DNA from 3 places in the Dyella terrae genome. Region 3 is predicted to be linked to each of the others. Evidence: predicted binding sites of a transcription regulator. Region 3 holds the regulator's gene; each other region holds the start of a gene.

Region 1 (10,521 bases), 2.6 Mb from region 3:
CGAGGAATACATGCGCGAGCGCGGTGTGGGCGTGATCCACGGCGGCACCAACTCGCTGCGCTTCACCCCGCACTTCCTGGTGAGCAGCGACGAGGTCGACCTGGTTGTTTCGCACGTTCGCCAGGCCTTGCTGCACGGTCCGCGCAAGCTCAAGTCCGAAGCGGCATAAGCCACACCCGGAGCCAGCATCGCCCGCCCGACGGCGGCGATGCTGGCTGCTTCCCCGCATTGCGCCGCGTCCGCTTGATGCGGAAGCCCTGAAAAGCGCAACAGACTTCGCAAAAACGAACGAAGTCGCGACTTCCTTCGCGAAACTGTCGCAATAACTTACTAGCCTCGTCCCCGATGGGTCCATCCCGGCCCCAGGTAAAGGGAGTGGTTAATGAAAGCTACGCACGTCCGGCGCGCCCTTGTGGCAGCGCTGCTCGTCATGCTGTCGGCGACTGCCGCACACGCAGACGATCTGAGCATCAGCCAATTTCGAGTCCGTGGTCCGGCCGGCGGCAACGACGAATTCGTCGAGCTGTTCAACAGCGGCAGCAAGGCGCTGGACCTGTCCGGTTACAAGTTCAACGCATCCAACGCGAGCGGCACCGCAGGCACACGCCTGACGCTGCCCAGCGGCACGTCCATCGGCGCAGGTTGCTACCTGTTGCTGGCCAATGGCGCCAGCGGCGGCTACTCCGGCAATGTGGCCGGCGATATCAAGTACAGCACTGGCGTCACCGACGACGGCGGCCTGGCCATCCTCAATGGTGCGGGCAAACTGATCGACCAAGTGGGTCTGTCGGCCGGCTCGGCCTATCAGGCGGGTACGCCGTTAGCCTCGCTGGGCACCACCAACGCCGACAAGGGCTATGCCCGCAGCACCGACGCCGCCGGCCTGCCGCGCAACACCGGCAATAACCAAGCGGACTTCGTCGTCGTCTCGCCCACCACGCCGCACAACAGCACCAGCACCTGCGTGGTGATGGGCCAGTCGTTCTCCATCGCCGACGCCAGCGTCACCGTGCAAGGCGCCACCGACGTCAAGATGCCTTTCACCGTCACCCTCACTCAGCCCGCTCCGGCCGGCGGCGTGACCGTGCAGGCGACCACCCACGACAGCACGGCCACCGTTGCCAATGGCGACTACGACGCACTCGACACCACCCTGAAGATCGCCGAGGGCCAGACCCAGGCCAGCTTCAATGTGGTGGTGCATGGCCGTACCACGCCGAGCGACGACAAGGCTTTCGAGGTGAAGCTCAGCCAGCCGGGCGGCAACATCCCGCTGGCGCGCGACACTGCGCTGGGCGCCATCCTTTACAACATCCCCGTTGCTGCCGAGATCTGGCAGATCCAGGGCCGCGAACAGATTTCTCCGCTGGTCGGCAAACCGGTGAAGACCACGGCCAACGTCGTCACCGCTGTCGGTCCCGCGGGCTTCACCATGCAGACGCCGGATGCACGCGCCGACGCCGATCCGCTCACCTCCAACGGCATCTACGTCTATACCGGCGGCAAGCCGACCGCGACAGTGGGCGACGTGGTGGATGTGGATGCCACCGTCGACAACTACTACAACCTGCCCGAACTGAAGAACGCGACCGTCACCGTGAAGGCACACGGTAGCCGCCTGCCGGCGCCGGTGGTGTTTGGCGACAAGATCCCTTCGTCCAATCCCGACAAGCTGTCGTGCGGCGCCACCAACTTCCAGTGCTTCGTTGGCATGCGCGTGGTGATCGAGAACGGCATGATCAACACGGGTAACAAGCGTTTCAGCACGCAGCCGTATGCCGAAGTCAGCATCACGGCGAACGGCAAGCGTTCGTTGCGTCTGCCGGGAGTGCGCTACGGCGTGCCGGTGCCCGCGGGCGTGGAACTGCCCAACTGGAGCGGCAACCCTGAAGTGTTCAAGATGAACACGGCGGACTTCGGTGCCGTGCCGGCGAATACCCCGTTCGTGGCGGGCAGCACGTTCCGCGCGGAAGGTGTCATCTCGTACGACTTCGGCGCGTACACCTTTATCCCGACCAAGATCACGCTCAAGCGTGCGGCGGAGATGCCGCGTTCGGTGTCACCGACCGCCCCCTACGCACTGCGAATCGGCGCGTTCAACACCGAGCGTTTCTGCGACAGCGACTTCAACACCACCTTCACCTGCAGCGGCAACAGCAAGGAGCCGACCGCTGACGAGGTAGCCCTGAAGACGCAGCGTCTGTCGGCCTACATCGGCACCGTGCTGAAACTGCCGGACGTGTTGTCGGTGGAGGAAGTAAAGAGCCTGTCAGTGTTGCAGGGCCTCGCCCAGCAGTTGAACGGCGAGTACCGCACCAAGTACCAAGCCTATCTGCTGCCGGGACATGACCCCAGCGGCATCAACGTGGGTTTCCTGGTACGCAGCGACCGCGTCCGCGTGGTGTCAGTGCAGCAACTGGCTGCCGACGAAAACTGGAACGACAACGGACAGACCGCCTTCGTGCACGACCACCCGCCGCTATTGCTCACCGCAGAGGCCCGTGGTGTGCGCTTCCAGGTGATCTCGGTGCACACCAAGGCGCGCACCAATGTTGACAAGGATGACGCTGGCGCCGTGCGTGACCGTCAGAAGCGATTCCTGCAGGCATCCTCGCTGGCTCGTCAGGTGCAGAAGCTGCAGACCACCAATCCGTGGCAGCCACTGATGGTGGTGGGCGACTTCAATGCCTATCAGTTCAGCGATGGCTGGGTCGACGTGGTCGGGCTGATCTCTGGCAAGTACAAAGACAGCGAGAACCAGCTGAAACTCGGCAAGAACATCGTGCAGCCCGCGTTGTGGAATGCGGTGGAATCGGTGCCAAAGAACGATCGCTACTCGTTCCTGTTCACCGAGAAGTTCGGTCCCATCCAGGGCTATACCCAGGCGGGCTCCGGCAACTCGGGGCGCGAAGTGCCGACCGTGCAGGTGCTGGACCATGCGCTGCTGAACTATGCCGCGCGACTTCGCTTCGTAGAAATGCAGTACGGCCGTGCCGACCTCGATGCACCGGCACAGACCGCCGCCGACGCTGTCACGGCCACTGACGCGCGCAAGGCGATCGGCGTGTCCGACCATGACGGCTTCGTGGTGGATCTGTTCGTACCGGGCAAGCTGGGCCAACAGAAGCCCCGTGGCTACGACGAGCATCGGGACGATGACGACGATGACCACGGCAAAGGACACGGCTGGGGCCACTAAGCCCTGACCCCTGCCCACTGAAAAGCCACGCCCGTCGCCGGGCGTGGCTTTTCTCTTTATGGCCGGTGACACCGTTCGCTTCCAGCACGGGGATATCAGGCTGCTGCATGGCTGAATGATCTGTAGCGCTGGCCGGGAATGACCCTCCCCGACAGCCTGCCTGCAGGCATAGACTTGCGCCACCGGCACTCGCCGGTCATCAAGGAGGGTACCCGCATGTCTTCGCGTTTGAGCCTGATGGTAGCCAGCGTTGCGCTGGCATTTGCCGCATCCACCGCTTTCGCCGCGCCCCAGGCCGCAACCAGCAGCGCGCCTGCCAAGAATGCACAGCAGCAACGCATGACTGACTGCAACAAGCAGGCGACGGGTAAGACCGGTGACGACCGCAAGACCTTCATGAGCAGTTGCCTGAAGGGCGAAAGCCCGGCCGCAGCGCCAACCAAGATGACGCAACAGGAAAAGATGAAATCCTGTAACGCCGACCCGCAAGCCAAGTCGCTCAAGGGCGACGCACGCAAGCAGTTCATGAGCACCTGTCTGAGCAGCCAGCCCAGCGCCGCTCACTAAAACCCGAGCGTGTTGCGAGGGTGCCGGCCTTGGTCGGCACCCTTTTTTTGTTTGTGCTTAAGCAAGCCCTGTTATGCTGCGCACTCACCTCCACTGGGATTCGCCGCCGACATGCGCCTCTAAGCCACTCCCTTGCCGACTGACACGCCGCCTTCGTGCGCGCGTTGCGTCTGGCTACGAGTGACAGGGCGGTCGACATCCGCGCGCTTTCGCGCAGACCCCCTGTCGTATGCCACTCCCCTACCGGAGGGTCTATGACAGCTATTGCCATACACACACACCAACTCACTTTCGCGCCGCCCGGGCGCGATCCCGTATTCCAGGATCTGGACGTCTCCTTCACCGTCGGCCGCCATGCATTGGTCGGACGCAATGGCAGCGGCAAATCGCTGCTGGCGCGCATCCTCGCCGGCCAAGTCTCACCGACGCAGGGCAACGTGGTCCGCCACGTGGCACTCGACTATCTGCCGCAGCGATGGCCGGTGTTCGCCGGAGGCGTGGCCGAGGCGCTCGGCGTAAATCGTAAACTGGATGCCCTGCAGCGCATCGAGGCCGGCAGCGTCGATCCGCTGGATTTCCAGGCGATCGACGAGGACTGGGGCATACGCGAACGCCTGCGCCGTTGGTTCGACGAGGCTGGCGTGCCTAGTGATGAAACGCGCCCATGGGAAAGCCTTAGTGGTGGCGAACGCGTACGCCTGCGACTGACCGCCATGTTCGAGCAGACACATCATTTCCTGATACTCGACGAACCCGGCAATCACCTGGACCGGCGCAGCCGTCACTGGCTACGTGAATGCCTGCGCATGCATATAGGCGGCTATTTGCTGATCAGCCATGATCGCGAATTGCTGGCCGATGCCCAGACCATCGATGACCTCTCTCCGCGCGGCATGCAGCGTTATGGCGACGGTTTCGCCGCGTACCTGACGCAGCGGGAGGCCGAAACCGAGGCGGCGGAACAGCAGTTGGATCATGCGCGGCGCGAACAAAAGGCGCTTGATCGCCGGCAGCAACAAGATCGCGAGCGTCTTGAGCAACGCCAGCACAAAGCCGACCGCGAGCGCGGCAACGCCAACATCGCCACCATTCTGCTGGACCGCCGTAAGCAACGCTCGGAAGACACCGGTGCCCGCTTGCGCACCGCACAGCAATCACAGCAGGAGCGACAACGCGAACGGCTGACCGAAGCACGAACACGTGTTGACTTGCATCGCTCCCAGCGGTTCGACCTCGGCACGCTTCCGGCCACGCATGCGTCTTTGCTGCTCGAAGGTGTGATCCTCCCGCACGGTCACACCGAATCCATCGATCTGCACCTCGCACCGGGTGAGCGCCTGCATCTATGCGGTGACAACGGCAGCGGCAAGTCGAGCCTGCTTGCCGTCATCATGGGCCACCAGTCGCCACGTGCGGGGCGCATGCGGCGCGGCGCGCGCGTGCTGCTGATCGACCAGCACTACAGCCTGCTACAGGACGACCTGAGCGCACTGGACAACCTGCGTACGCTGTCACCCGGCCACACCCCCACGCGCTATCGCGAATACATCGCCGGCATTGGCCTGCGCGCCGAGCGGGCCGATTTGCCTGCACGGCTATTAAGCGGCGGCGAGCGGGTGAAGCTGGCCTTGCTTGCGCTGGACAGTGCACTGGAGCCCTATGAGCTGCTTCTGCTCGACGAACCGGACAGCCATCTCGACCTGGACAGCCGCCGCCTGCTCGAACAGGCACTCGCCACCTATCGCGGCTCGCTGATCCTGGTAAGCCACGATGCCGCGTTGATCGAGCAGGCGGGCATCGAACGCTGCTTCCTTTTGCGCAAACCCCTCGCCCTCGTCACACAGCGTGAGTGACAATTGCGTGACCCACGCAGCCAGGTTTACCCATGAAGATCGTCGAAGTCCGCCATCCCCTGATCCAGCACAAACTCGGCCTGATGCGCCGCGCCGGCATCAGCACCAAGGAGTTCCGCGAACTCGCCTCTGAAGTGGCCTCGCTGCTTACCTACGAGGCCACCAAGGATCTGGAAACGGTCGAGCAGCACATCGAAGGCTGGGCCGGCCCGCTCACCGTGCATCAGATCAAGGGTAAGAAGGTCACCATCGTACCGATCCTGCGCGCAGGCCTGGGTATGCTGCCCGGCGTACTCGACATGATCCCCGCCGCCAAGGTCAGCGTGGTCGGCCTGCAGCGCGACGAGGAAACGCTCAAGCCGATCACCTACTACGAGAAGCTCACCGGCCGCATGGACGAGCGCATTGCGATCATCGTCGATCCCATGCTCGCCACCGCCGGCACACTGGTCGCCACGGTGGACATGCTGAAGGCCGCCGGCTGCAAGCGCATCAAGGGTCTGTTCCTGGTCGCCGCACCCGAGGGCCTCAAGCGTATCGAGGCGGCTCATCCGGATGTGGAGATCTACACGGCATCCATCGACGAGCGCTTGAACGAGCACGGCTACATCCTGCCCGGCCTCGGCGATGCGGGTGACAAGATCTTCGGCACCAAGCAACTGCCCGCCAGCTAAGCGCCATCACCGCACACCATCCAACAGCCCCGTCATCACTGGCGGGGCTTTTTTGTGGTCCGACGGAATGAGAAGTGCAGCACAAAAGTCATGGGGTCGACATCTTCCCGTGCGATCTTTGCCGCGCTTCCATGCCACCCCGAAATCACCATAACAATTTGAATTAGAAGAATATTTTTTTGATTTATGGCTAAAGTTGCCGCGCGGTGAGCCGACAGCTCTTGCAGTACCCTCACCCCCGGATTCCCCCATGTTCAAGCTATCCAAGCGGATCACCGGACTGACGCTACGTCAGCGTCTGTTGCTGCGCCTGTTGGCCATCGTGGCCTTGCTGGCGATCACCTGCGTGGCGGGTGTGGTGCAACTGCATCGCGCCGACACGCGTATCCAGGGTTTGGTGGAAGGCTCGCTCAGCCCAGTGGCCGATGTAGGCCGCGTGCAGAACGACTACAACAGCACCCTGCAGGTACTGGTGCACGCCGTCATGTCCCAACTGCCCTCCGCCGTGGATGACGCGCACACGCGCATCCACGCGGATCGCGTGGATGGCGAGCGCCATTGGAAAGCGCTGCTCGGCAGTGAACTGGCACAGGAACAGGCGCAGACGCTCAAGATGGCCGCCGCGCATCGCGCCGATGCCGACCGCACGATCGATGAGACGCTCGCCTTGCTCGATGCCGGCCAGTTCGATATCGCCGGCCTCAAGCTCACCACCGAGGTGCAGCCGGCGTACGAGCCGCTGCAAAGCGATTTCGCCAATCTGTTCCAGGCTGCGCTGGCCAAGGGCAACCAGCAGGTGGCGATGCAGCACGCGGCGGACCGCGACGGCATGATCCTGTTGCTCGTCCTGCTGGGTGTGGCGCTGGTCGTCACCATCGTGATGGACGGTGCACTCATGCGCTCGCTGATGCAGCGCCTGACCCGCGCCACCCACGTGGCCGAACGCATTGCTGCCGGTACGCTGGGCGAAGCGGTAGAAGCCGGCGCGAACGACGAACTAGGCAAGCTGCTGCGCGCACTGGCGTCGATGGATACACAACTCACGCGCGTGCTCACCGAGGTTCGTACGGGCGCGGCATCCGTGGGCGAACGCGCGCGCCGCCTTGCACAGGACAACGACGCGCTAAGCGAGCGCACGCAGGCCCAGGCCGCCAGCCTTGAAGAAACCGCCGCCTCGATGGCGCAGATGGCCGACACGGCCACACAGGGCGCGGGCCATGCCGATGGTGCAGCCTTGGCGGCACGCGACGCGCTGGCACACGCCGAGCACGGACGTCACGTGGCCAGCGAGGCCATCGACTCGATGCTCGCCATCGAAAAGGCCAGCCGCGATATCTCGGAAATCGTCGATCTGGTCGACAGCATTGCCTTCCAGACCAACCTGCTCTCGCTCAACGCGGCGATCGAAGCCGCGCAGGCCGGAGAGCGCGGCCGCGGCTTCGCCGTAGTAGCGACGGAAGTGCGGCAGCTCGCGCGTCGCTGCGTCGATGCGGGCAAGGACATCCGCCGCCTGGTGGAGCGCAGTAGCGAAGCGGTCGACATCGCACGCGAGCGCGTGTCCCGTTCCGGCGAGGCGCTGGACGGTATCGTGTCCGGTATGGGCAGCATGTCCGAACGCGTCATGCAGATTTCTCGCACCAGCCAGTCGCAGGTCAGCGGCATCACCCAGATCAACCGCGCCGTCATGGAGATGGACGGCATCACCCAGGCGAATGCCGATCTAGTGGAAGACATCAACTTCACCGGGCGCGCATTGGCCGCCGATGCTGACACGCTGATGCGGCAAGTCGCCTTCTTCCGCCTTCCCGAGAAGGGCGGCGATCATGGGACGGCGCACGACGCGCGTCCTCCATCCGCAATGACGCAAAACGCTCAGGCCATCGCGGCCTGACATCCAGCAGGGCATGTCAGTCAGTCTCGCTTACCAATACAAGCCGCACGCCATGCTCGAGCGCGCACTTCTCGCAGGAAGCCTTCGACCAGTCTTCCAGCCCGTGGTGCGCGTCGACACGCTCGAGGTTGTCGCGCACGAAGGTCTCAGCCGCTGCGCCTTCGCGCCGGGAAATATTTCCATCCTCGACCTGCTGGATCTGGCACGCATGGAAGGCCGGCTCGCAGAGCTGGAACTGCACGCCGCGCGCACACTTTGCAGCGCGTTCGAAGCCCAGGCAGCTCCGGGCCGTCTGTTGGTGAACCTGAGCGCGCACGCGATTCTGCACGACTCATTGCGGCCGGACGATGTGCTCGCGGCGCTGTCGTCGTGCGGTCTCGATCCGGCACGCGTAACCATTGAGGTGACCGAGCGCGACGTAGTGGAAAGCCCTGCGCGCCTTGCGCATGCGCTCGGCTATCTGCGCGCACACGGCATGCGCATCGCGCTTGACGACTTCGGCAACGGTCATTCCAACTTCGAGATGTGGAACGAGATCCACCCTGACGTGGTGAAGATCGATCGTTACCTGATCAATGGGCTGTCGCGCAGCGCGGGACGGCTGGCCATCGTGCGCTCGCTCTGCCAAGTGGCCGAGTCACTCGGCACTGATCTGGTGGGCGAAGGCGTGGAAGACCCGGCGGACCTACGCGTGATGCGCGACCTGGGTATTCCGTACGCGCAGGGCTTCCTGATCGGTCACCCTGCCGAGCGCGCCGTGCACGAGGTCAGTGCCGACGTCCGGCAGGTATTGCGCACGGCCGCCGTGCCGGTGCTGCCGCGCCCGCGCGGCCCCGTGACCCAGCGCCCAACCCAGGTGAGCCACCTGCTGATGGAAGCGCCGGCGGTGCAACCACGCCAGACGAATGATGAAGTCATGGCGCTGTTTGTGAAGCACCCAGAACTGCACGCCGTCGCCGTGGTGAAGGACGGCCACCCCATCGGACTGATCAATCGCCGACTGGTCAACGAGCGCATGGCGCAACCCTTCGCGCGTGAGCTGCTGGCAAGGAAGTCGTGCACCGCGCTGATGAACAGTGCGCCGCTGGTCTGCGACGAAAACCGCAGCCTGGAGAGCTTGGCCGACGTGTTGCGCGGTGAAGACCAGCGCTATCTGGCCGACGGCTTCATCGTCACCCGCAAGGGACACTATCTTGGCCTCGGCACCGGTGAAGCACTGGTACGCCGTGTGAGTGAGTTGCGCATTGAGGCGGCGCGCCACGCCAATCCGCTGACTTTCCTGCCGGGCAACATCCCCACCACGGAGCATCTGGAACGCTTGATCGACGGGGGTGACACGTTCACCGTCGTGCACGTGGACCTCACCGATTTCAAGCCGTTCAACGATCACTACGGCTACTCGCGCGGCGACGAGATGATCCGCCTGCTGTCCAGCCTACTGAGCGAGCACGTCGATCCGTCGCTTGATTTCGTTGGTCACATCGGCGGTGACGATTTCGTGGTGCTGTTCCAGAGCGACGATTGGGAAGCACGCTGCCAGCGCATCATCGATGCCTTCAACGCACGCTCGCCCCAGCTGTTCGATGCAGACGACCTTGTCCACGGCGGGCTGCGCGGAAAGGATCGCCGAGGTGATCCTCAATTCTTCCCGTGCACCACCGTCGTGATGGGGGCGGTCGAACTGGCACCGCCACTGCCGCAGCGGGCGCAATCCATCGCCATGCTGGCCGCACGCGCCAAGCGCCAGGCCAAGCGTGCGCACGTCAGCCTGCACGTATTCCCCAAGCTCGCTGGGACCCCATGAAAAACCCCCGGTCGTTGCCGGCCGGGGGTTTGAGAAATCACCTGAGGGACGATCAGCCGCGGAAGCGGTCCGTCGCTTTCACGAGTTCAGAGATATTGCCGGGCTCGAACGCCGAGTGGCCGGCATCCTGCACGACGTGCAGATCCGCTTCCGGCCAGGCGCGGTGCAGATCCCACGCGCTGCGCATCGGACACACCACGTCGTAACGGCCCTGCACGATCACTGCCGGGATGTGACGGATACGTCCCACGTTGCGCAGCAACTGGTCGTCATGTTCGAAGAAGCCACCATGCACGAAGTAATGGCACTCGATGCGCGCAAAGGCGAGCGCGAACTCGTCTTCACCGCTGGACTGGATGTGGCCTTCGTCCTGATACAGGTAGCTGGTCGCACCTTCCCATACCGACCATGCACGTGCAGCCTCGACGCGCACCACCGGATCGGTGCTGGTCAGGCGGCGATAGTAGGCACTCATCAGGTCACCGCGTTCGGCTTCCGGAATGGCGTGCAGATAGGTCTCCCACGCATCCGGG
Region 2 (10,521 bases), 2.1 Mb from region 3:
CGAACTGTTCGGAAGGAGACGGCCGCTAGAGGGCGTTCCCGTACGAATGTCCGGCATATGTTGACTGAAAGTTCTCTCTTTTGAGCGGATGATCAGCATCGTTTGGTATCTGATATGTGAAAAATGCCTTCATGTATAAGCCTCAACTTTGCTTGAATCGAGCGTCTACTTTGGCGGTCATTGGCGATGCTCTTCGCACTTCTGCAAGAAATATCTAATACGGCATATGAGGACTTTTCGTTTGAAAGGAGCATCCAGAATGACGAGGGGCCGGCAGCTTGCTCGGTCGGCTTATGCCTTCTGGCGCGAATCAGGTGACCACAGAGCAGGCGAGTCATCTCAACGTCACGGACGTGGAGCAGATTGCAGGGCAGGCTGAGCGCGCTAGCCCGGGTGTTGTCGATCAGGTCGGCCTTTTCTACGCCCGGCACTCTGCACTCATCAAGACGCTTGGCGGCGCGGCGTTGCCCGTTATGCTGGCCTAGCTCCGCGAACATCAACAGGGCTTGGCCCGTCGTCTTACGCCCGCGCGTAGATCGTTACATCACCTACGGAGAGCGATACCCATGAGTATTTTCGGAACCATTGTCAGCAAACTTTTCGGCAAGGCCAATGCTGTCACCTCCACGGATGCATCGACGGCCGTGACGAGCGCACCCGCAGCACCGGTGGCGCCTGAGGTCGTCAGTCCCGCCACGGCGGCGCCGTCGGTCACGCCGCTGTCGGGCGTAGACGTGGCCGCCGTCATGGATAGCTTCGTCAGCGAAAGCGGGCAGAAACTGGACTGGCGTGTGTCTATCGTCGATATGATGAAAGCACTGGGCATGGATAGCAGTCTGGACCACCGCAAGCAGCTTGCCGGCGAACTCGGGTACACGGGCGATACGAACGACTCGGCCAGTATGAATATCTGGCTTCATAAGGAAGTACTGAAGGCACTTGCGGCCAATGGTGGAACGTTGCCTGCCAGCCTCACCAGCTAATTGTCAGGTGGTACAAGTGGATGCAAAAGGCCGGCGTTTATGCCGGCCTTTTTCTTTAGGCGCAGCGAATTCGCGAATGGCTGTTGTGCATCCCTGGTGTCGCCTCGCGGAAGCGTATAGGCACTATTACGTAACGACTAACGAAAACCTGCACTTGCAAGCCGTGCGACGCGTGGATACTCTGCGCATCCCGTCAACCCAGCCATGAGGAGGAATAGAACCATGATTCTTGTAGTTGCAGCCTCCGCCGGGTCGTCGCGCTTCTGATTGTCCCGCCAGCGTTCTGCTGGCGCGCTTCAACACTCCCGCTTCGCACCCCGGCGATTCGCTCGGCCCCGATTCGTGTGGCCGTCGCATTTCTCGTTTTTAGGGTGTTTTCATGCCTTCTCAGACTTTTTCGCTGCACCAGCTCGGCTGGCAGCCGGAGTATGCGCAGTATTTGACGTTGGCCGATTTCGAGGCCGGCTACCCCGCGCGCGTGATGGCGGCGCATCGCAGCGGGTTGATCGTGATGTCCTCGCGTGGGCAGGCACCCGTGGCGTTGCCACGCGATCTGGCCGAGGCTGATACGGGCGTGGCCGTGGGCGACTGGGTGCTGGTGGAGCACGAGGCCGATCGCGTGTTGTCCCTGCTCGATCGCCGAACGGTGCTCGTGCGCCTCGCCGCGGGTGGCGACCATCAGCGGCAGTCCATTGCGGCCAATCTCGACGTGTTGTTCGTGGTGTCGTCATGCAATGACGATTTCAATCCGTCACGCCTGGAACGCTACCTCACGCTGGCGCTCGATGCGGGCGTGACACCGGTGATTGTGCTCACGAAGGCGGACATGGCCGACGGCGTGGCCGACTACGTGAACACGGCAGAGCAGTTGATGCCCGGCGTACCGGTGATTGCACTCAACGCGATGGACGCAGTCTCTGTATCGCAACTGGCGCCGTGGTTGGCGCCCGGCAAGACGGTGGCGTTCGTGGGGTCATCCGGCGTGGGCAAGTCGACGCTCACCAACAGCGTGATGGGCGAGGCGTGGCAGCAGACGTCCGGCATTCGTGAGGACGATGCGCGTGGTCGCCATACCACGACCGCACGCGAGATGTTCCCGACGCCCTCGGGTGCCTGGGTGATCGACACGCCCGGCATGCGCGAGCTTCGCTTGGCATCGGGGGAAACGGAGCTGGCTACGGTGTTCGAAGACATCGTGGCACTCGCAAAGCAGTGCCGCTTTCGTGATTGCCAGCACGAAGGTGATGCGGGTTGCGCGGTGGAGGCGGCGATCGCTGATGGTGTCTTGGAAGCTCGACGTCTGTCGAACTATCGCAAGCTGCAACGCGAGGTTGCGCACGCACAGGCGACACTGCGTGAGCAGCGGGAGCAGGGGCGTCAGTTTGGTGCCATGGCGAAGCAAGTGATGCGCGCCAAGCGAGAGAGGCAGGGGCGGTGATTCACCGCCCCTGACGTTTGGATAGTGCTCTACGGGGCGCGAAAACCCTTTACTTCCAGTCGAGCTCCGTCATCACGGGGAAGTGGTCGGATGGATAGCGGCCATCTTGCTGGGTCGTCACCGTGGCGAAGCGTGTTGGCGTGAACCCGCGTTCGAAGATGAAGTCAATGCGTACCGAGGGATTGCCGGTGAAGTCATGGAAGGTCTTCTCCGGCCCTTCCACCTTCGGTGCGGTAGCGCGCGTGTCGACAAGATCCTTGGCGAGCAGCGCATAGGTCGGACTGCTGGGCTCGGTGTTGAAGTCGCCGGTGAGGATAACGGGCGCGTTCGCCGGTAGCTGCGCGATACGGCCGAGGATCTCCTTGGCACCTTTGACGCGCGCGGGTTCGTCTTTCTCCTGATAGGGAAGGTGCGTGTTGTAGTAGTAGAAGCTGCGATGCGTGGCTTTGTCTTCGAACAGTGCCCAGGTCACCATGCGAGGCAAGGGGTGTCCCCAGGTGATGCTGCCGGGTACGTTGGGTGTATCCGACAACCAGAAATTGCCGGAGTCTTTCAGGGTCAATCGGTCTTTCCGATAGAACACGCCCATGTGTTCGTCACTGTGGCCGCCGCGCCGGTCAATGCCGAACCAGGTATAGGAGGGCAACTTGCCCACGATGTAGTCCCCCTGTTCCTGATGCAGCTCTTGCGTGCCCATCACGTCGGGCTGTTGTTCGCGGATGGTGCGCACCATGATGTCGCGTCGTGCCTCCCAGCGGTTGGGTCCATCGGACTCCACGGGAACACGTACGTTGAAGCTCATCACGCGCAGCGACTGTGCAGCGAGCGGCAGGCTGGCCAGGGCCAGTACAACGGACAGCAGGGTGATACGCCAAGGACGAGACACGGTCGGGCTCCATGATGTCGGTGGGCAGACCGTAGCACGCGTTGGATTTGAACGGGTCTATACGGCAGCCACTGCCGGAACGGCTGTGCGCGTATAGTGCGCGCGTCCCAACGTTCGGAAATCCACATGTCTTTGTCAGTGGCCATACGCGACCTTCATCCGTATGAGTTCGGCGCCCTCGGTCAGTTGATGGTGGACGTCTATCGAAGCCTGCCGGGGTTTCCCTCGCCGGATGAGCAGCCGCGTTACTACGAGATGCTGGCGAACATCGGCACCTTCACTCAGAAGCCGAAGGCACGGGTGTTAGTGGCAGTAGATGACGAAGGGAAGGTGTTGGGAGGCGTGGTCTACTTTGACGACATCGCCCAGTATGGCGCCGCGTTGCCGCTCGCCATGGCCGATGCATCGGGTATACGGCTGTTAGCCGTCCATCCCTCCGCGCGCGGTCAGGGTATTGGCAGGCAATTGATGGATGCCTGTATCCAGCTTGCCCGCGAGAGTGGGCATCGTCGAGTGGTATTGCATACCACCGAGGCGATGCGCGTTGCATGGGACATGTACGAACGCATGGGTTTCCAGCGCGTACACGAGCTGGATTTCGCACAGGCGATGTTGCCGGTCTTCGGCTTTCAACTCGAATTGCATCACGCCTGATCGCGTCGCCACTCACTTCGCCAGAGACTCACGTCCATGCCCCAGCGCGTTGCTACCTGCAGTTGCCGACAGCTCATGCTCCGTACCACGGAGGAACCGCTGCGCGTGTCCATCTGCCACTGCAATGCGTGTCAGCGTCGCACCGGCAGCGTGTTCGGCGTGCAGGCGCGGTTTCGCGAGGGGGCGGTTGTCATTCGTGGCCAGTCCACCGCGTATGTGCGACGTGGCGATACGGGTGGTTCCGCGACGTTCCACTTTTGCCCGATATGCGGCGCCACGGTCTACTACCGGTTGGATTCGGTGGAGGGTGTCATTGGTGTGCCGGTGGGAGCTTTCTCCCGCTCGGACTTTCCTGCGCCGGGCATCTCCGTGTTCGAGGAATGCATGCATCCGTGGGTGACCCTGCCCGATGGCATCGAACACATGGACTGACAGCGCTGTCCGTCGTGTTCTTCATGGATGTTGAGTGTTTTTTTTGTTTGGCCTGAAAGATTGCCAACCGGGTCACGCTGACCGCAAGAAATTACCTGTCAAGGAAGCCTACCCCGCGCCGATACCCACTCAAGGCGAGTAGCCGCCTTTCTGTCGGGAAATCAGCACCATGCGTCTCACAATTCGTTTGAGGATCATCGCGACCATGGGCCTTGCCCTGTTGCTCGCCGTGGTCATCGGTTTGGTTGGTCTGTACGGCGTGCGCAGCACGTATGCGCTGGTCGACGACATGTATCGGAACAACGTGCAGGCGATGGCGGCGATCAGCCAGGCACGGGCATCCATCATCGAAGATCGCCTTGCCCTCAATCGCGCCATCATCGACCCCTCGCACCACGATGCGGCGGCGCGAATCAAGGCAGGCCACGACAGCCTGATGGCGGCATGGAAGCGCTATTACCCCGACATGGTGTCTGCTGACGACGAGCGCGCAGTGGCCAAACAATTTGACGATCTCATCAAGGCATCCGGAGCGGATGTAAGCCATGAGGCGGAACTGCTGGACGCGGGCAAGGCCGAAGAGGGGCGCCAGTTGCATATCGGCAAGGTGGCCGATGCCATGGGCAAAGCTACGGATGCTATCGACAAGCTCATGGCCATCAATGAAAAGCAGGCCGCGCAATCGGCACAGAATGCAGAGGCGAGTTTCCATCGCACCTGGCAGGTGGCGCTTGGCGTGCTGGTGATCGCCATTGCGGTACTTATCGGCGCGGCGATGGTATTGATCCGCGCGGTGACCCGTCCGCTCGATCGGGCGCGTTCGCTTGCGAATGCGATTCAGCAGGGCAAGCTCAACAATGCCACGCTGGTTACCGGCAACGACGAACTGACCGACACGCTCCGTTCGCTTGACGAAATGGATCGCCAGCTTGCTGGCATCGTGACGCAGGTGCGCGACGTGGCCGAGCAGGTAACGTCGGCGGCGCGCGACCTGTCCCAGGGTAACGATGACCTGTCGCAGCGCACGCAAGAGCAGGCCAGTTCGTTGGAAGAAACCGCTGCGTCGATGGAAGAACTGTCGAGCACGGTCAAACAGAATGCCGAGGGTGCTGGGCAGGCGCGCGAGATGGCGTTGCGTATGCGCAAGCGTGCGGAGGAGGGTCGGGATATCGCCGGCTCGGCCGTTGGCGCCATGCAGGCCATTACTCAGGCGAGCAAAGAAGTCGGCGAGATCGTCGTCCTGATCGACGAGATTGCCTTCCAGACCAACCTGCTAGCACTCAATGCGGCCGTAGAAGCGGCGCGCGCGGGCGAACAGGGCCGAGGCTTCGCGGTGGTGGCGACGGAGGTGCGCAATCTCGCTCAGCGCAGCGGCGCGGCAGCGAAGAACATCAAGGCACTGATTCAGGACACCACTGAAAAGGTGTCCGAAGGCGCGGAACTGGTGCAGCGTACCGGCAACGCCCTCAACGACATCGCGGGTGATGTGCGCGAAGTGAGCACCATCATCGAGGTGATCGCAGCGGCGTCCGAGGAGCAATCCGCGGGCATCGGGCAGGTGAACAATGCGGTAGTGACGCTGGATGAGGTGACGCAGCAGAACGCCGCGCTGGTGGAAGAGGCCAGTGCCGCCAGCCGCAACACGCTGGACCTATCGCGAGTGCTTGTGAACGAAGTGGCCTACTTCACCCTGCAGGGTGAGGCTCCGCGCGAACCAGCAGCGGCTCGCGTCGTTCGTGGGGCGCCAGCGATTGCGGCGCCGACGGCATCCCCGGTGGCGCCGGCTCGCCAGCGCGCGGAGCCCGCCATGGCAGTCGCCGGCGACGTGTGGACGGAGTTCTAGTCCCTGAATAAATTTTTGCGGTTGGATCAACGCATGGAGCGCTCGCGCGTTCCATGTGTCTTACCGCGTTCAGGGCGAGGCATCGAGGGGCCGTTATGAAGCAAAGGGAATTCGACCGTTGGGCCAGGATCCGGGGGCAGGGGATGCTCCGCTATGTGCTGCTCTATGGGCTGCTGTGCTACGGCGTGCCCATGTTCCTGATCATGACCTTTGTGCTTCCCCATCCACGTCTTGCTGCTCCCCAATCGGTGTTCCTGTGGGCCCTGGCGGGCGCGGGATACGGCGTTGCCATGTGGATGGTGCAGGAGCGACGCTTTCGTAAGGTGGCTGGCCGCCCCTGAGCGCGTGCTCATCGCTGACGTCCATGTTCATGCGGTGTTTTGGCTTTTTGGCGCATGGTGCAACTTCGTGCGGACCGTCATGAACGGGCTGCCGTCTTCGTGTGTCCTTGTTTCGCGATTGGACGTCCAAATCGACGATTGAACGTATGGGCGCCGCTCTGGCGCCTGCCGTGCATACTCCCTCAGCGCATGCATAAGCCGCCCCCTGACGGTCTGTGCTTGTGCACCGCTAACGAGAGGAGAAACCGCATGGCAAGTACCAGCTCTCGCATCGGTCGTAGCGTCGCCGGTCTTTTCGTGGTCGCGCTTTGCGGCTGCACCGGCTACGTCAAGAAAAGCGATTTCGATGCCACCATCGCCGAGTTGCGTAGCAACGATCAAAAGCAACAGCAGGAGATCGATGCGATCACGCAGGAGATGCACCAGAAGTTCGCGCAGTACGACACGCAGATCACGGCCATGCAGGGCCGCATCAGCGTCGACACCATCGCGCACTTCGACACCAATCAGACCTCGCTGCGCGACGAGGACAAGCAACGACTGGACGATTTCGCCAAGGTGATGCGTGAGCACCACACCAGCGCGGTGATTACGGCGGAAGGCTTTGCTGATCCTTCCGGCTCAGCGGGATACAACCAACAGCTGGCGCTCAAGCGTGCACAGGCGGTGCGCGATTACTTGGTGCAGACCGGTGGTCTCAATGCTGACCAGGTGCGCGCCGTGAGTTACGGCAAGGTCAAGAATCGCCAGGTGGTGAAGGGCGCAAGCGGTGACCAGGGGATGCCCAATCGTCGGGTGTCGCTGGTGACTGACTTCGCTGGGAGCACCTGAGCACGATCGTTCAACGCATCCATGTCGAAGGCCGCCCGAGGGCGGCCTTCGTGTCATGCGCGTCCCGAATTCTTGATGTCCGTGGCAGGCGGTTGCCACCAGGTCACATCGGTCAGCCGTGCCTGCTTGAGTTCGCGTCGCGCCTCGAGGTGCCGGATAGCCGCGTGGAGTGTGAGGCCGGCCGCAACAATGACCATCCAACCGGTCGGTGGCCACCACACGCCGGCTGCGCGCAGCAGTAGCAGGCTCATGAGCACAATCATGCTCAGGCTCAGCGCGGCGAGTACGCGCGTGCGGCGCATGCCCGGCAGTCCGTAAATGGCCAGCGGCAGCGCGAGCGCGAATGAGCCAAGCAGCAGCTGCGCAGTGAGGTTGAGCGGCGTGATCAGGCGTCCATCGCTTAGCGACTCCAGAATGTTTGCCTGATATTCCACGCCGGGCATGGGGTTGTTGGGGCGTGACGCCGAGGTGGCGAGCTGGTCGCCGAGTCCTGCCGCGGTGGCGCCGATCAGCACCCAGCGTCCCTTGAGCAGGGCATCGGGTACGCGCCCCTGCAGTACGTCGACATAGGAGACTTGGTTGAACGCACCCGCGCTGTTGGCGAAGCGGACCAGTACGTAATCGTCGCGAATCCACTCATAGGGCGAGTTCGCCGTACCTTTGGGTTGGTGCAGTCCAGGCAGAGGATGCAGCGGCGAAGGCCGGCCGATGTCGTACAGCGCAAGCGCGAGGGCCGACCACTGCGGTTGACCGAGACCTGCCTTGAGATAGACGCCACGGGTGACGCCGTCAGGGTCTTTGGAGGCATCGACGTGGCCGAAGGCGGCGGCGTTTCGTGCGATCTCCGGTACAGGTAACACTTCTTCCAGCACGCCGCCGAGTTCGGCTGCTTCGGCGAACACCGGCATCACTACGTGGCCGTTGTCGTGGATGGCTTGGGCGTAGGTGTGGTCATTGTCGGGGTGATTGACGTCGGCTTCCGCCATCGTCACATCCATGCCCACGCCGCGCACGCCAGCGGCGGTGAGCCGCCGGATGAGTTGCGCGTGCACGGAGCGCGGCAACGGCCAGTTGCCCAGCGCGGCCAGGCTTTTCGGATCGATGGCGACGATAACGACCTGGTCGCTGGTGGCGTAAGACCAATGACGCATGTGCGCGTCATACAGCGCGTTGTCCAGCGGTTGCATGGCGCTGCTGGCGATCAGCAGGACAGCCACGGCGAAACCCGCCACCCACGCGAGCGCGCGCTTGAGCAGAGGCAACGCGGCGATGATCACGGGCGCCAGAACCTCCGCGACGGATGCATCAGAGCACGAGCCACAGCAATACCACGCCACCGCCGGCGGCTACCCAGCGGCATGCGGTGCAGGGTACACGGGTGCGTTGGATGGCACCCCACGGGCCTGCGTAGCCGTCGGTGTCGACAGTCTGCACGCGCGCGTACCACTTGCCGTGGGGCAGCTTGCGCAGGCTCAGTTCGGGCACATCTAGCGTCTGGTCCACTTGTACATCGGAGAAGTCGGGCTTGCGCGCGAGTTGGATGTGGTAGTGCTGCCCCGCTGCGCCGCCCGGCCAGCTCAGCACGAAGTCGCCATGCTCGTGCTTGGGTTCACCCGGGGCAGGCGCGGGTGGCTCGGGCACGAGATCGAACGGCATCGCGCTGGTATAGGGGCCGAGCTTGCCGTCCTTGTCGCGGCTGGCGATGCGCCACACGTAGTGGCCGTAGGGCAGCGCTTGCGGCGCGCGGACGTGATCGCCGCGCACGTTGTTGTTGTCTCCGAGCAACTGGCTGAAGCTGTCATCGGCGGAAAGCTGCCATGCGTAGCTTTCGGCCTCGATGCTTTCCGTCCAGCGGAATTCGGGACGCGTGGCGCGTACCTTCGCACCCGGTTGCGGGTCGATGATGAGCGGGGGCTGGGGATGCGCGGCAATGGTGAAGATGCAGGTGGCGTCCAGCCCTTCCATTCGCGCACTGTCGATGCCGCGTACGCGGAAGGCGTGCGCACCATCAGGCAGGCTGGGCAATGTGGCGTGTGTGCCATCGACGACGGTATCGAGCACCAGTGCTTCAAAACGATCGGTAAGGGCTACCTGCACGCGATAACGCTCCGCACGGTCCAGCGGCTTCCACTGGATCTGAGCCGGGGACTGGCCGATGGGTTGCGCCGGGCAATCCACCGAGGGCGCGGCGAGCAAGGGTTGAGGTTCGCCGGGCTTGCCGGCCGCTTCGGTCGAGACGCCGCGGCCACCGTCCACCATCACGTGGCGAGCGTTGTTGCCTACGTCCACATGGCCGGAAACGACTTCGGTGCGAGCGTCGCCGCTGTCCTCGTCGGCGGCCACGCGGAAGTGGGTGCCGCGCACGCTGGAAATGGTGTTGGGCGTGGAGACGGTGAAGCATGCCGCGCTGCCGCTGAGCGGGGTCACGTCGCTGTTGAGGCGGCCGCGCTTGAGGCGCATGCGCGTGTCGACCATGCCGGTGCGGCCATAGGCGCTCAGGCGGTCCAGCACGAGCGCGCTATCGGCCTGCAGCAGCACGCGCGAGCTATCAGCCAACTGCAGCGTGAGGCTGGTGTCGGCTGCGGTGTCCAGCTCGGTGCCGTAACCCACCGACATACCCGCTGTTACCGGGATCGCCGGCGCGTTGCCGGGGGGGCTTCGCGGTAGCGCTGCCGAGTACGGCCACCACGGTGGCCGGTGCCGGGCCCTGACGTAGCCAGCCGACGGGAAAGTGCATGGTGGAGCCGGGCGGCAGGTGCAGCGGGTCGCCGACCTGGTTGTAGTCCTGCAGTTTCTGCCAGGGTACGTCCGGCTTGAGGTAGCGGGCGGCGAGATCCCACAGGTTGTCGCCCGGCCGTACGCGGTAATTCCAGTCGGCGGGTGCGGGTGCGGCTAAGGCGTGAGGTACGTAGGCAGTGACAGCGAACAGCACAGTCATACATAGCCAGCGCCAAGGCTGGCCAGGCCCGAAGGTCCGGTGTGACATAAAGCGTCGATACTCCTTTAGCACCCCTGCGCCACGGTCACTCCTGCGCGCGCGGCCAGCCGGAATCCATTTTCCCGTGGCGACGCAGTGACTTGCGGCCCGACTATTGTCGCGGACAGGTCACCAA
Region 3 (10,521 bases):
AGGACGACGATCAGGAACGTACCGAACAACCTTCCGAAAAACGCCTGAAGGAATCGCGGGAGAAGGGCGACGTTCCACGATCGAGGGATCTGTCTGGCGCGGTGGTGGTGCTGGCGGGTGTGGCCGCGCTGATGAACGGCGGCGAGAGTTCGATGCTGCACGTGCGCCGCATCTACAGCCTGGGCCTGAGTTACGGGCGCGACGCGCTGTTCAGTGATCAGTTGCCAGGCCGTGTTCTGTCGATGGCCATGCACGAAGCGCTTTCGCTGTTCGCGCCGGTGGCGGTGGCGACAATGCTCGCCGCGCTGGCCGCGCCGCTGCTGCTGGGTGGCCTGAATTTCAGCGGTGAGGCATTGCAACCGAAGTTCGAGCGGCTTGACCCTATCGCCGGTCTTGGCCGCATTTTCGCCATGCGCGGCCTGGTGGAGCTGGCGAAGTCATTGTTGAAGCTGCTGCTGATCGGCGCCGTGTTGGTGATGGTGCTCAAGGGTTGGCAGACCGACCTGATGTCCACGGGTCGCGGCGAAGTGGGCGCGGGCACGCTGAAGGCGATGAGCCTGCTGGGCCACGGTGCGCTGTTGTTCGGTTCCATCCTGGCGCTGATCGGCGGCGCAGATGCGCTGTACCAGAAGTTCGATCACACCAAGCGCTTGCGCATGACGCGCCAGGAGCTGAAGGACGAGTCGAAGGAAAGCGAGGGCAACCCCGAGCTCAAGGCCCGTGTTCGCCAGATGCAGTTCCAGATGGCGCGCAAGCGCATGATGCAAGAGCTACCCAAGGCGGATGTGCTGGTGACTAACCCCAGCCACTTCGCCGTGGCGTTGCGCTACGACGACAGTCGCATGGGCGCGCCGCGCGTGATCGCCAAGGGCATGGACGAGCTGGCGCTGCAGATCCGCCTGGTCGCCGCCAGCCATCGCATTCCCGTGGTGGAGGCGCCGCCGTTGGCACGCGCTTTGTATGCCACCACTCAGCTCGACCGCGAGATTCCCTCCGCGCTCTACGTCGCCGTGGCGCAGGTGCTCGCGTACGTGTTCCAGCTCAAGCAGGCGATGTCGCGCGGCGAACAGCCGCCGACGGCGCCGCAACCCGATGTCGATCCGGACCTGATGGGTCCCTACAAGCTCTGATGGACTAGTGATGGCAAACGCTACCGCCCTTGGCACTCTCAAGACGCTCGGACGCCGGGGACTCGGCGCGCCGGTGATCATGCTCGCCGCGCTGGCGATGATGATGCTGCCGCTGCCGCCCTTCATCCTCGACATGCTCTTCAGCTTCAACATCGCGTTGTCGCTGGTGATCTTGCTGGCGGTGATCTACGTGATGCGTCCGCTGGAGTTCGCGGCGTTCCCGACCGTGGTGCTGATGGCGACGCTGTTGCGCCTGGCGCTCAATATCGCCTCGACCCGTGTGGTGCTGCTGCATGGCCACGACGGCCCCGGCGCGGCGGGCAAGGTGATCGAGGCGTTTGGTGAGTTCGTGATCGGCGGCAATTTCGCGGTGGGCCTGGTGGTGTTCGCCATCCTCACCATCATCAACTTTGTGGTGGTGACCAAGGGTGCCACGCGTGTGTACGAAGTGACCGCGCGCTTCACCTTGGATGCCATGCCCGGCAAGCAGATGGCCATCGACGCCGATCTCAATGCCGGTTTGCTCAACCAGGAGCAGGCACGCGAGCGTCGCCAGGAAGTGCGCGAGGAAGCGGATTTCTACGGCTCGATGGATGGTGCGTCGAAGTTCGTGCGCGGCGATGCCACCGCCGGCATCCTGATCCTGATCATCAATATCGTGGGCGGCTTCTTCGTCGGCGTGCTGCAGCACGGGTTGTCGGCGGGCGAAGCCGCCAAGACGTACACGCTGCTCACCATCGGTGACGGTCTGGTGGCGCAGGTGCCGTCGCTGATGCTGTCGATCGCGACGGCTGTCATCGTGACGCGCGTATCCAAGTCCACCGACATGGGCAAGCAGCTCGTCGGCCAGTTGTTCGGCCAGCCGCGCGCGCTTGCTGTGGCCGGTGTGGTGCTGGGTGTGATGGGCATGATCCCGGGCATGCCCAACATCGCCTTTCTGTTGCTGGGTGGCACCTGCGGTGGTGCGGCCTGGTTGATGGTGAAGCGCGACCGCGAGGCGCAAGAGCGCGTGACCAAGGCCGCCACGGAAGTGGCTGCGCCCGCCGCCGCGCCGACCGAACGCCTCGAGCTGGGTTGGGAAGACGTGGCCAGCGTCGATCCGCTGGGCCTGGAAGTCGGCTACCGCCTGATTCCACTGGTGGATACGCACCAAGGTGGCGAGCTGATGGGGCGCATCAAATCGGTGCGTCGCAAGCTGTCGCAGGAGCTTGGCTTTCTGGTGCCGGCGGTGCATATCCGCGACAACCTGGACCTGGGCCCCAACACGTATCGCATCACCCTGATGGGCGTGCCGATGGGCGAGTCGGAAGTGCACAACGATCGCCTGCTGGCGATCAACCCGGGCCGTGTGCAGGAAGGCCTGCAGGGCATTGCCACGCGCGATCCGGCATTTGGCCTGGAAGCCTTGTGGATCGAGTCCGGTCAGCGCGAGTTGGCGCAGAGCTTGGGCTACACCGTGGTCGATCCGGCGACGGTGATCGCCACGCATCTGTCGCACATCCTGCAGAGCCACGCGCACGAACTGCTCAGCCACCAGGACGTGCAGCAGCTGTTGGACCGTCTCGCCCAGACCGCGCCGAAGCTGGTGGAAGACCTGGTGCCCAAGCGCCTGTCGCTGGGCGTGGTGGTCAAGGTCATGCAGAACCTGCTGGCCGAGCGGGTGCCGATCCGCAACATGCGCTCCATTGTCGAATCCTTGGCGGAGCACGCGGGCCAGAGTCAGGATCCCGGCGCGCTCAGCGCGGCGGTGCGCGTGGCGCTGGGTCGACAGATCGTGCAGGAGATCTCGGGCCTGGGCACGGAGATCCCGGTTATTACGTTGGCGCCGGAGCTGGAGCAGATCCTGCTGGGATCGCTCGCAAACGGCGGCGTGGCGGGCGCTGCGGTGGAACCGGGCCTTGCCGACCGCTTGCAGCAGGGCGTTGCCGACGCCGCGCGCAAGCAGGAAATGAGCGGCGAACCGGCGGTTTTGCTGGTCGCGCCGCAGCTCCGTCCGTGGCTCGCGCGCTTCACCCGCCATGTGGCACAGAACCTGCACGTACTGGCCTACAACGAGGTGCCCGACAACCGCCGCGTGCGATTGGTGCAGGCACTGGGCCGTTAATTTCGAACAGATGAGCGAGGGACGAAGGATGCGTAGCGAGGGTGCAAAGACCGGGCTTTTGATGAGCGCAGCGAGCGTGACGCAAGGCTTGGCCATGCGGTCCCGTCATGCGCACCTCGCCCGCGTCTCGTGGAGCCAGAAGGCATGAAGATCAAGCGTTTCGTGGCCCCGGATATGCGTCAGGCCATGCGCGAAGTACGCGAAGACCAGGGCCCGGATGCGGTGATCCTGTCTACGCGCCGGATGGACGAGGGTATCGAGATTATCGCCGCCGTCGATTACGACGAGGCGTTGGTGCGCGAGGCCGCACGCCACGGCGCGCCGTTGGAAGTGGAGAACCGTGCGCCTGCCGTTGCGCCGGCGCCTGAAGCCCGTGCCGCTGCTACGCGACGTTCCGACGTCGCGCCGCCGCCGCTGCCGACGGCGAACCGTCGCGACGACGGAGGCGTGACGGTGTCGCTCTCTCGTCGTGCTGCTGCAGCGCGCGTGGAGCCGGTGCTGAGCAGCCGTGTCGCTGATGTTTCCGACTTACCGGTAGTCAAAGCTGTCGCGGAGATGTCCGCGCCCGTGGACGCCGCCGTGCCCGCAGCGGCTACCGATGTGCCGGCCACGCTGCATCCACTGCTCGAACGCGCCATGCAAGACACCGCGCGCGTCCGCGCCGAGCTGGGCAGCCTGCGCGACCTGCTGGAGACGCAGTTGTCCAGCCTGATCTGGAACGATATGGAGCGCCGTCAGCCGATGCGCGCTCGCGTGTTGCGCGAAATGACCCGCCTCGGTATTGAGCCGGACGTGGCGCGCCAATTGGTCGACGAACTGCCGGCGGATATCAATGCCGAACAGGCGCGTTACCTGCCGCTGGGCGTGTTGAGCCGCAGCTTGGCCATTGGTCCGCGGGACCATGCCGAGCGTCGCGGTGTCACCGCGCTGGTCGGCTCGACCGGCGTGGGCAAGACCACCACCATCGCCAAGCTGGCCGCACGCGCGGTGATGCGTCACGGCGCATCGCAAGTCGCGCTGGTCAGCACGGATCACTACCGCATCGGCGCGGCGGCGCAGTTGGAGCATTACGGCCGCCTGCTCGGCGTGCGTGTGTATCCCGCCTACGACGCCGACAGCCTGCGCCACGTGCTGGAACTGTTGCGTGGCCATCACACCGTATTGGTGGATACCGCCGGCCTGGCCGGTGGCGATCCGCGACTGGCCGAACAATTGGACGTGCTGCGCAATGGCGGCGACCTGCGCGCCTGCCTGGTACTCGCGGCGAACGCGCATGCATCGTCACTGGACGAGGCCGTACGCGCCTACCTGCCGGTGCAGCCCAACGCCTGCATCCTGACCAAGCTCGATGAGGCGCCGAGCCTCGGCGGTGCGCTGTCGGTGCTGATCCGGCATCGGCTGGCGCTGGACTATGTAACGGATGGCCAGCGTGTGCCGGAAGACATCGCCACGGCCGACGCGCGCGTGCTGGTGTGCCGTGCCGCGCAATCACTCAAGGGTAACGCTCCCGCGGATGACGCGGTGATGGCGGATCGTTTCGGACTGGCGGTGGCGAGCGCATGAACGGTGTTTTCGCAATGAATCAGGCGATGGGGCTGGAGAGCATGCTGCGTGCGCTGACCGAACGACAAGGACGACAGATGCCGGTGCAGGATCAGGCGTACGGACTCAGTGGCGCCGCGCCGCGCAAGCGCTGCCGCGCTATCGCAGTGGCCGGGGGCAAGGGCGGCGTCGGCAAGACCACGGTGTCAGTGAACTTAGGGATGGCGCTGGCGAAGGAGGGTCACAAGGTGATCCTGCTCGACGCGGACATGAGCCTGGCCAACATTGACGTGTTGCTAGGCCTTACGCCCACGCGCCACGTCGGCCACCTGCTCGATGGCACGTGCAGCATCGAAGACCTGCTGATGAACGCGCCGCATGGCTTGAAGGTGGTGCCGGCCGGTTCGGGCACGCGCCGCCTTGCGCAGTTGGGCTCGGGCGAGCACGCCGCGGTGATCCGCGCCTTCGACGACCTCGTGTCGCCGCCGGACTATCTGCTGGTGGATACGGCGGCGGGGCTTTCCGACAACGTGGCGATGTTCGCCGCCGCGGCGGATGACGTGGTGGTGGTGGTCTGCGACGAGCCGGCCTCACTGACCGATGCGTACGCCTTGCTCAAGGTACTGAGCCGGGACTTTGGCGTACGCCGCTTCCGTATGGTCGCGAACATGGTCCGCAACGTCGGCGAAGCCAAGCAGTTGCATCAGAAACTCGCAAGGGTTTGCGATCGCTTCCTCGACGTGGCGTTGGAGTTCATGGGCCATGTCCCGCACGACGAACGGCTCAAGCAGGCCATCAAGCGCCAGAGCGCGGTGGTGGATCTGTGGCCGTCGAGCCGCTCGGGGCTGGCATTCAAGCAATTGGCGGGTGCGGTCGATACATGGGGTGAACCCGAGCGACTGGGCCTGGATCGCATCGCCTTTTTCAGCAGGCAGGCCGCAGTAGCGACGGGGTGGTGACATGAGTGTGGCTTCCGAATATCTGCAACTGCAAAAGCAGAGTGCCGACGAACTGGTTCGCCAGCACGCTCCCCTGGTGCGAAGGATCGCCTATCACTTGATGGGCCGCCTGCCGCCCAGCGTGGACGTCAGCGACCTGATCCAGGCCGGCATGATCGGTTTGCTGGAGGCCGCGCGTAATTTCACCACCGGCAAAAATGCGAGCTTCGAAACGTTTGCGGGTATCCGCATCCGTGGCGCGATGCTCGATGAGTTGCGGCGTACCGACTGGACCCCACGGTCGGTGCATCGAAAAGTGCGCGAAATGGCGGAGGTCGTACGTCAGATTGAAATTGAAACCGGTGCGGATGCCGAGGACGTCGAAGTGATGCGGCGGCTGGGCATGGGCGCCGAGGAATATCACCAGGTGCTGGCGGACGCGGCGAGTGCGCGCTTGCTCAGCCTTTCCGCACCGGACGATGCGGATGGTGGCGCGGCGTTCGACGTGGCCGATGGCGACAGCCTGAGCCCCGCCGATAGCGTCGAGCACGAAGGTATGCGCGAGGCGTTGGTGGAGGCCATCGGTGGCCTGCCCGAACGCGAGCAGTTGGTGATGTCCCTGTATTACGAGGAAGAGCTGAACCTCAAGGAGATCGGCGCGGTGCTCGGGGTAACCGAGTCACGCGTCTGCCAGATCCACGGCCAGGCCATTGTGCGTCTACGGGCGCGCATGACCGGCTGGCATGAGGGGCAGGAAAGACAGGCAGGAAAACGAAAAGGGGCGAAGGGCGGATAACGAGGACGCACATCCCAACGGTCGCTGCGCCGTGAAGGGTCGAGCAAACGCTCGGTTGTTGCGCCCTCGCAACTTGTCCCTCGTCCCTGTTTCAACTCAAGTCATACACACGCGCAGCGGAGAAAGCGTTTGGACAAGAATATGAAGATCCTCGTGGTGGACGACTTCTCCACCATGCGGCGCATCGTTCGCAACCTGCTGGTCGAGCTGGGTTTCAGCAACGGGCTGATCCAGGAAGCCGACGACGGCGAGAACGCGCTCACCATGTTGCGCAACAACGCCTTCGACATGGTGGTGACCGACTGGAACATGCCCAATATGACGGGCATCGACCTGCTGCGCGCCATTCGCGCCGAGCCCGCGCTGAAGGGCCTGCCGGTGCTGATGGTGACCGCTGAGAACAACCGCGACCAGATCATCGCCGCCGCACAGGCAGGCGTGAACGGCTACATCGTCAAGCCGTTCACCGCCGTCACCCTGCAGGAAAAACTCGGCAAGATCTTCGAACGCCTGGCCGCCAGCGGAGCGAGCGCATGAACGCACAAGTTGCTCTGCTAGCCGGCGAAGCGATGCCGAAAGAACTTCACGACCTGCTGAACAGCCCCAATGGGGCCGCTTTCGAGCAGGCGCTCGATGTGCTGGTGCGCGAGCGCGAACAGCGTGTGTTCCGCGCGCTGGGTTTGCTTGCACGTGACCTGCACGATGCCGTGCGCCGCCTTGGCGGCGACCTGGCGCAGGAAGGCGTGCCGGGCAGCGTCGCCGATGCGCGCAAGCATCTGGAAGACGTGCTGGAAATGAGTTCGCAGGCCGCGCATCGGTCGCTCGATTTTGTCGAGCGTATGCGTCCGCAGGCTGAGTCGCTGGCCGAAAACGCGGGCGCAGTGATCGACGGTACGTCTGAAGGCGACGTGGCGCATGTGCTGGCAAAGCAGTCGCAGTCGTTCGCGAATGCGTGCCGCGACGGTCTTGCTGACTTCGTGGTGGCGCAGTCGTGGCAGGATCTTTCGGGCCAGCGCATCAAGAAGGTCGTGAACTTCATCGGCAGCGTCGAGAACTCGCTGCTGGAACTGGTGAGCCTTACCGGCGCGCTGGCGTCCGGCGAAGCGGCGGCGGGCCCGGTCAAGGTCACCAGCCAGGACGAAGCGGATCGCTTGTTGAGCGAATTCGGGTTCTGATCGATGGACCCTTCGTTTGACAGCGAGCTGCGCAACGATTTCCTGGTGGAAGCCGGGGAGCTCGTGCAGCGCCTGGGTGAGCAGTTGATTGGGCTGGAGGCAGCGCCGCGCGATGCCGATCTGTTGAACGCCGTGTTCCGTGCGTTCCACACGGTGAAGGGCGGCGCGGGCTTTCTTGCCATCGAGCCGATGGTGCAGCTGTGCCATCACGCCGAAGACCTGCTCAATGTGGCGCGCAACGGGCAGTTGCTGCTCGACGCCAACCGTATGGACGCGCTGCTGGAAGCGCTGGACCTGCTCAACGACATGATGGCGGCGCTGGCTGGCGGTAGCGCGATGGCGATGCCGCCGCGGGCGCTGCTGCAACGCTTGATGCCTGGCCCGGCCGCTGCGCCGGCAGCACCGCCGCCGAAGCCGGTGGCGCCGCCTCCGGCCGATGGCAGCATCGACGATTCCGAATTTGAAGCGCTACTCGACAGCCTTTACGGCACGGGTGGTGCGCCGGGCGCGCCAGCGGCGTCGCCGACGGCGTCCGGCAGCATCAGTGACGATGAGTTCGAAGCCCTGTTGGACAACCTGCATGGCTCAGGCTCTGCACCGGGCGCAACAGCAGTCGCGTTGCCGGCTGCCGTATCCGGAGCGATTTCTGACGACGAGTTCGAGTCGTTGCTGGACAATCTTCACGGCAAGGGCGGTATTCCCGGGACGAACGTTTCCGTACCGGTTGCTGCGCCAGTAGCCGCGCCCGCGGCTCCGGCGGCAAAGCACGCGGCGCCCGCACCTGAAAACACCGTTCGTGTGGACACGGCGCGCCTTGATGCGCTGGTTCATCGCGCCGGTGAGTTGGTGTTGGTGCGCAACCGATTGTTGAGCCTGGCGGCAAAGACCGGCGACGAAACGCTGGAGCTGGCTGCCAGCGAACTCGATCGCGTCGCCGATGCCTTGCAGAACGCCGTACTCGGCATGCGTATGCAGCCGGTGAGTCGACTGTTTCAGCGCTTTCCCCGCATCGTGCGCGACCTGTCGCGTCAGTTGGGCAAGGAAGTGGAACTGGTGCAGGAAGGTGAGGGCACCGACCTCGACCGCAGTCTGGTCGAAGCGTTGGCCGATCCCATGGTGCACCTGATCCGCAACGCGCTTGATCATGGCCTGGAAATGCCGGACGAGCGCGAGCGCGCCGGCAAGTCGCGCAAGGGTACGGTAACGCTGGGTGCGAGCCAGCGCGGTGAGCGCATCATCATCACCGTGTCCGACGACGGGCGCGGCATGAACCCCGAGATCCTGCGCCGCAAGGCGGTGGAAAAGGGTGTAATCGACGAGGCGCAGGCATCGCGCCTGTCCGAGAACGAATGCTACGAATTGATTTTCCGCCCCGGCTTCAGCACGGCGGCTACGGTCTCCGACATCTCCGGTCGCGGCGTGGGCATGGACGTGGTGAAGACGCGCGTGGTCGAGCTGGGCGGCACGCTGTCGGTGCGCTCGCAGCTTGGCAAGGGCAGCGCGCTGGAACTGGCCGTGCCGCTGACGCTGGCGATCCAGCGCGTGCTGATGGTGCGCGTGGGCGCGCGCCTGCTGGCGCTGCCGTTGAGCAACGTGGACGAAGTGTTCGAACTCGCCGCGGGTCAGCAACAACAACTCGATGGCCGCGCCGTGGCCTCGCACCGTGGTCGCGCGCTGGCGCTGGCGGATCTCGGCGGCTGGATCGGTGTGGATGGGCCTGCGGGACGCCACGTGGTGGTGCTGCATATCGGCCATATGCGTCTGGGCTGCCTGGTGCATGAGGTGCTGGGCCGTGAAGACGTGATGGTGAAACCGCTTGGCCCCCTGTTCGAAGGCGTGCCTGCTGTAGCAGGTGCGACCGTTACCGGCGATGGCCGTCTGGCGCTGGTGATGGATCTTGCCGGTTTGTCCGGCAGCGACGGCCAACTCCTCCCCAATCTTCGTGTAGCGACCTGACATGGACCTGGTAAGTCTCATCGGTACGATCCTGGCCTTCGTGGTCGTGATCGTCGGCACCATCCTCAAGGGTTCCAGCGTGGAAGCGCTGTGGAATCCCGCCGCGTTCGTCATCGTGTTTCTCGGCACCATCGCGGCGTTGCTGGTGCAGAACTCCGGCAAGGTGCTCAAACACGCCATTGCGATGTTCCCGCTGGTGTACAAGCCACCGCAGCACCAGCCATCGGACCTGATCAGCCGCATTGTCGGCTGGAGCGAAATCTCCCGCCGCCAAGGCTTGCTGGGCCTGGAGCCGCAGATCGATTCGGAAAACGACACCTTTACGCGCAAGGGCCTGCAGTTGCTGGTCGACGGCAGCGAGCCGGACGCCATCCGCGGTGTGCTGGAAGTGGAAGTGGGTGCGCGCGAACACCATGACCTTGTCGCCGCCAAGGTGTTCGAGAGTGCCGGCATCTTCTCGCCCACCATGGGCATCATCGGCGCCGTGATGGGCCTGATGGCGGTGATGCAGAACCTTGCCGACCCCAGCAAGCTCGGTCACGGCATCGCCGCCGCCTTCGTCGCCACCATCTACGGCGTGGCTCTGGCCAACTTGTGGATGTTGCCGATGGCTGCCCGCTTGAAGAGTTTGATCCATAAGCAGACGCAGATGCGCGAAATCCTGATCGAGGGACTGGTGTCGATCGCCGAAGGCGCGAACCCGCGCCAGATCGAAGCCAAGCTTCAGGGCTACCTCGCGTAACCGGGACGACGCATCGTGGCCAGGAAGAAAAAACATCACGAAGACCACGTCAATCATGAGGCATGGGCTATTCCCTACGCCGACCTGATGACGTTGCTGCTCGCCTTTTTCGTGGTGATGTACGCGGTGTCGGTGGTG

What was found. Region 3 encodes FliA, which starts transcription of late flagellar genes. Its sites were predicted from a motif close to TAAAGTTTNNCNNNCNNNGGCCGATAA; they were not measured.
Region 1: a site for FliA is predicted at 6,485-6,511, ahead of DYST_RS09370 (methyl-accepting chemotaxis protein). Genes of this name have one in related genera too.
Region 2: a site for FliA is predicted at 4,492-4,518, ahead of DYST_RS11295 (methyl-accepting chemotaxis protein). Genes of this name have one in related genera too.

What each region holds. Positions count from the first base shown of each region.
Region 1 is NZ_CP089414.1:2,177,259-2,187,779, forward strand. Features, by position in the region: gene DYST_RS09345 (aminotransferase class III-fold pyridoxal phosphate-dependent enzyme) at 1-169, shown strand, start outside; gene DYST_RS09350 (lamin tail domain-containing protein) at 383-3,199, shown strand; gene DYST_RS09355 (PsiF family protein) at 3,416-3,766, shown strand; gene DYST_RS09360 (ATP-binding cassette domain-containing protein) at 4,021-5,619, shown strand; gene upp (uracil phosphoribosyltransferase) at 5,652-6,293, shown strand; gene DYST_RS09370 (methyl-accepting chemotaxis protein) at 6,544-8,184, shown strand; gene DYST_RS09375 (GGDEF domain-containing protein) at 8,198-9,988, shown strand; gene pip (prolyl aminopeptidase) at 10,041-10,521, opposite strand, start outside.
Region 2 is NZ_CP089414.1:2,611,109-2,621,629, reverse strand. Features, by position in the region: gene DYST_RS11325 (hypothetical protein) at 315-485, shown strand; gene DYST_RS11320 (DUF3597 domain-containing protein) at 567-983, shown strand; gene rsgA (ribosome small subunit-dependent GTPase A) at 1,363-2,421, shown strand; gene DYST_RS11310 (endonuclease/exonuclease/phosphatase family protein) at 2,471-3,307, opposite strand; gene DYST_RS11305 (GNAT family N-acetyltransferase) at 3,434-3,961, shown strand; gene DYST_RS11300 (GFA family protein) at 4,037-4,393, shown strand; gene DYST_RS11295 (methyl-accepting chemotaxis protein) at 4,563-6,236, shown strand; gene DYST_RS11290 (hypothetical protein) at 6,380-6,577, shown strand; gene DYST_RS11285 (OmpA family protein) at 6,827-7,408, shown strand; gene DYST_RS11280 (CHASE2 domain-containing protein) at 7,462-8,685, opposite strand; gene DYST_RS11275 (FecR family protein) at 8,714-10,024, opposite strand; gene DYST_RS11270 (LysM peptidoglycan-binding domain-containing protein) at 9,957-10,346, opposite strand.
Region 3 is NZ_CP089414.1:4,751,495-4,762,015, forward strand. Features, by position in the region: gene flhB (flagellar biosynthesis protein FlhB) at 1-1,130, shown strand, start outside; gene flhA (flagellar biosynthesis protein FlhA) at 1,141-3,234, shown strand; gene flhF (flagellar biosynthesis protein FlhF) at 3,379-4,797, shown strand; gene DYST_RS20955 (P-loop NTPase) at 4,794-5,735, shown strand; gene DYST_RS20960 (RNA polymerase sigma factor FliA) at 5,737-6,510, shown strand; gene cheY (chemotaxis response regulator CheY) at 6,640-7,047, shown strand; gene DYST_RS20970 (protein phosphatase CheZ) at 7,044-7,685, shown strand; gene DYST_RS20975 (chemotaxis protein CheA) at 7,689-9,641, shown strand; gene DYST_RS20980 (flagellar motor protein) at 9,643-10,383, shown strand; gene motD (flagellar motor protein MotD) at 10,399-10,521, shown strand, end outside.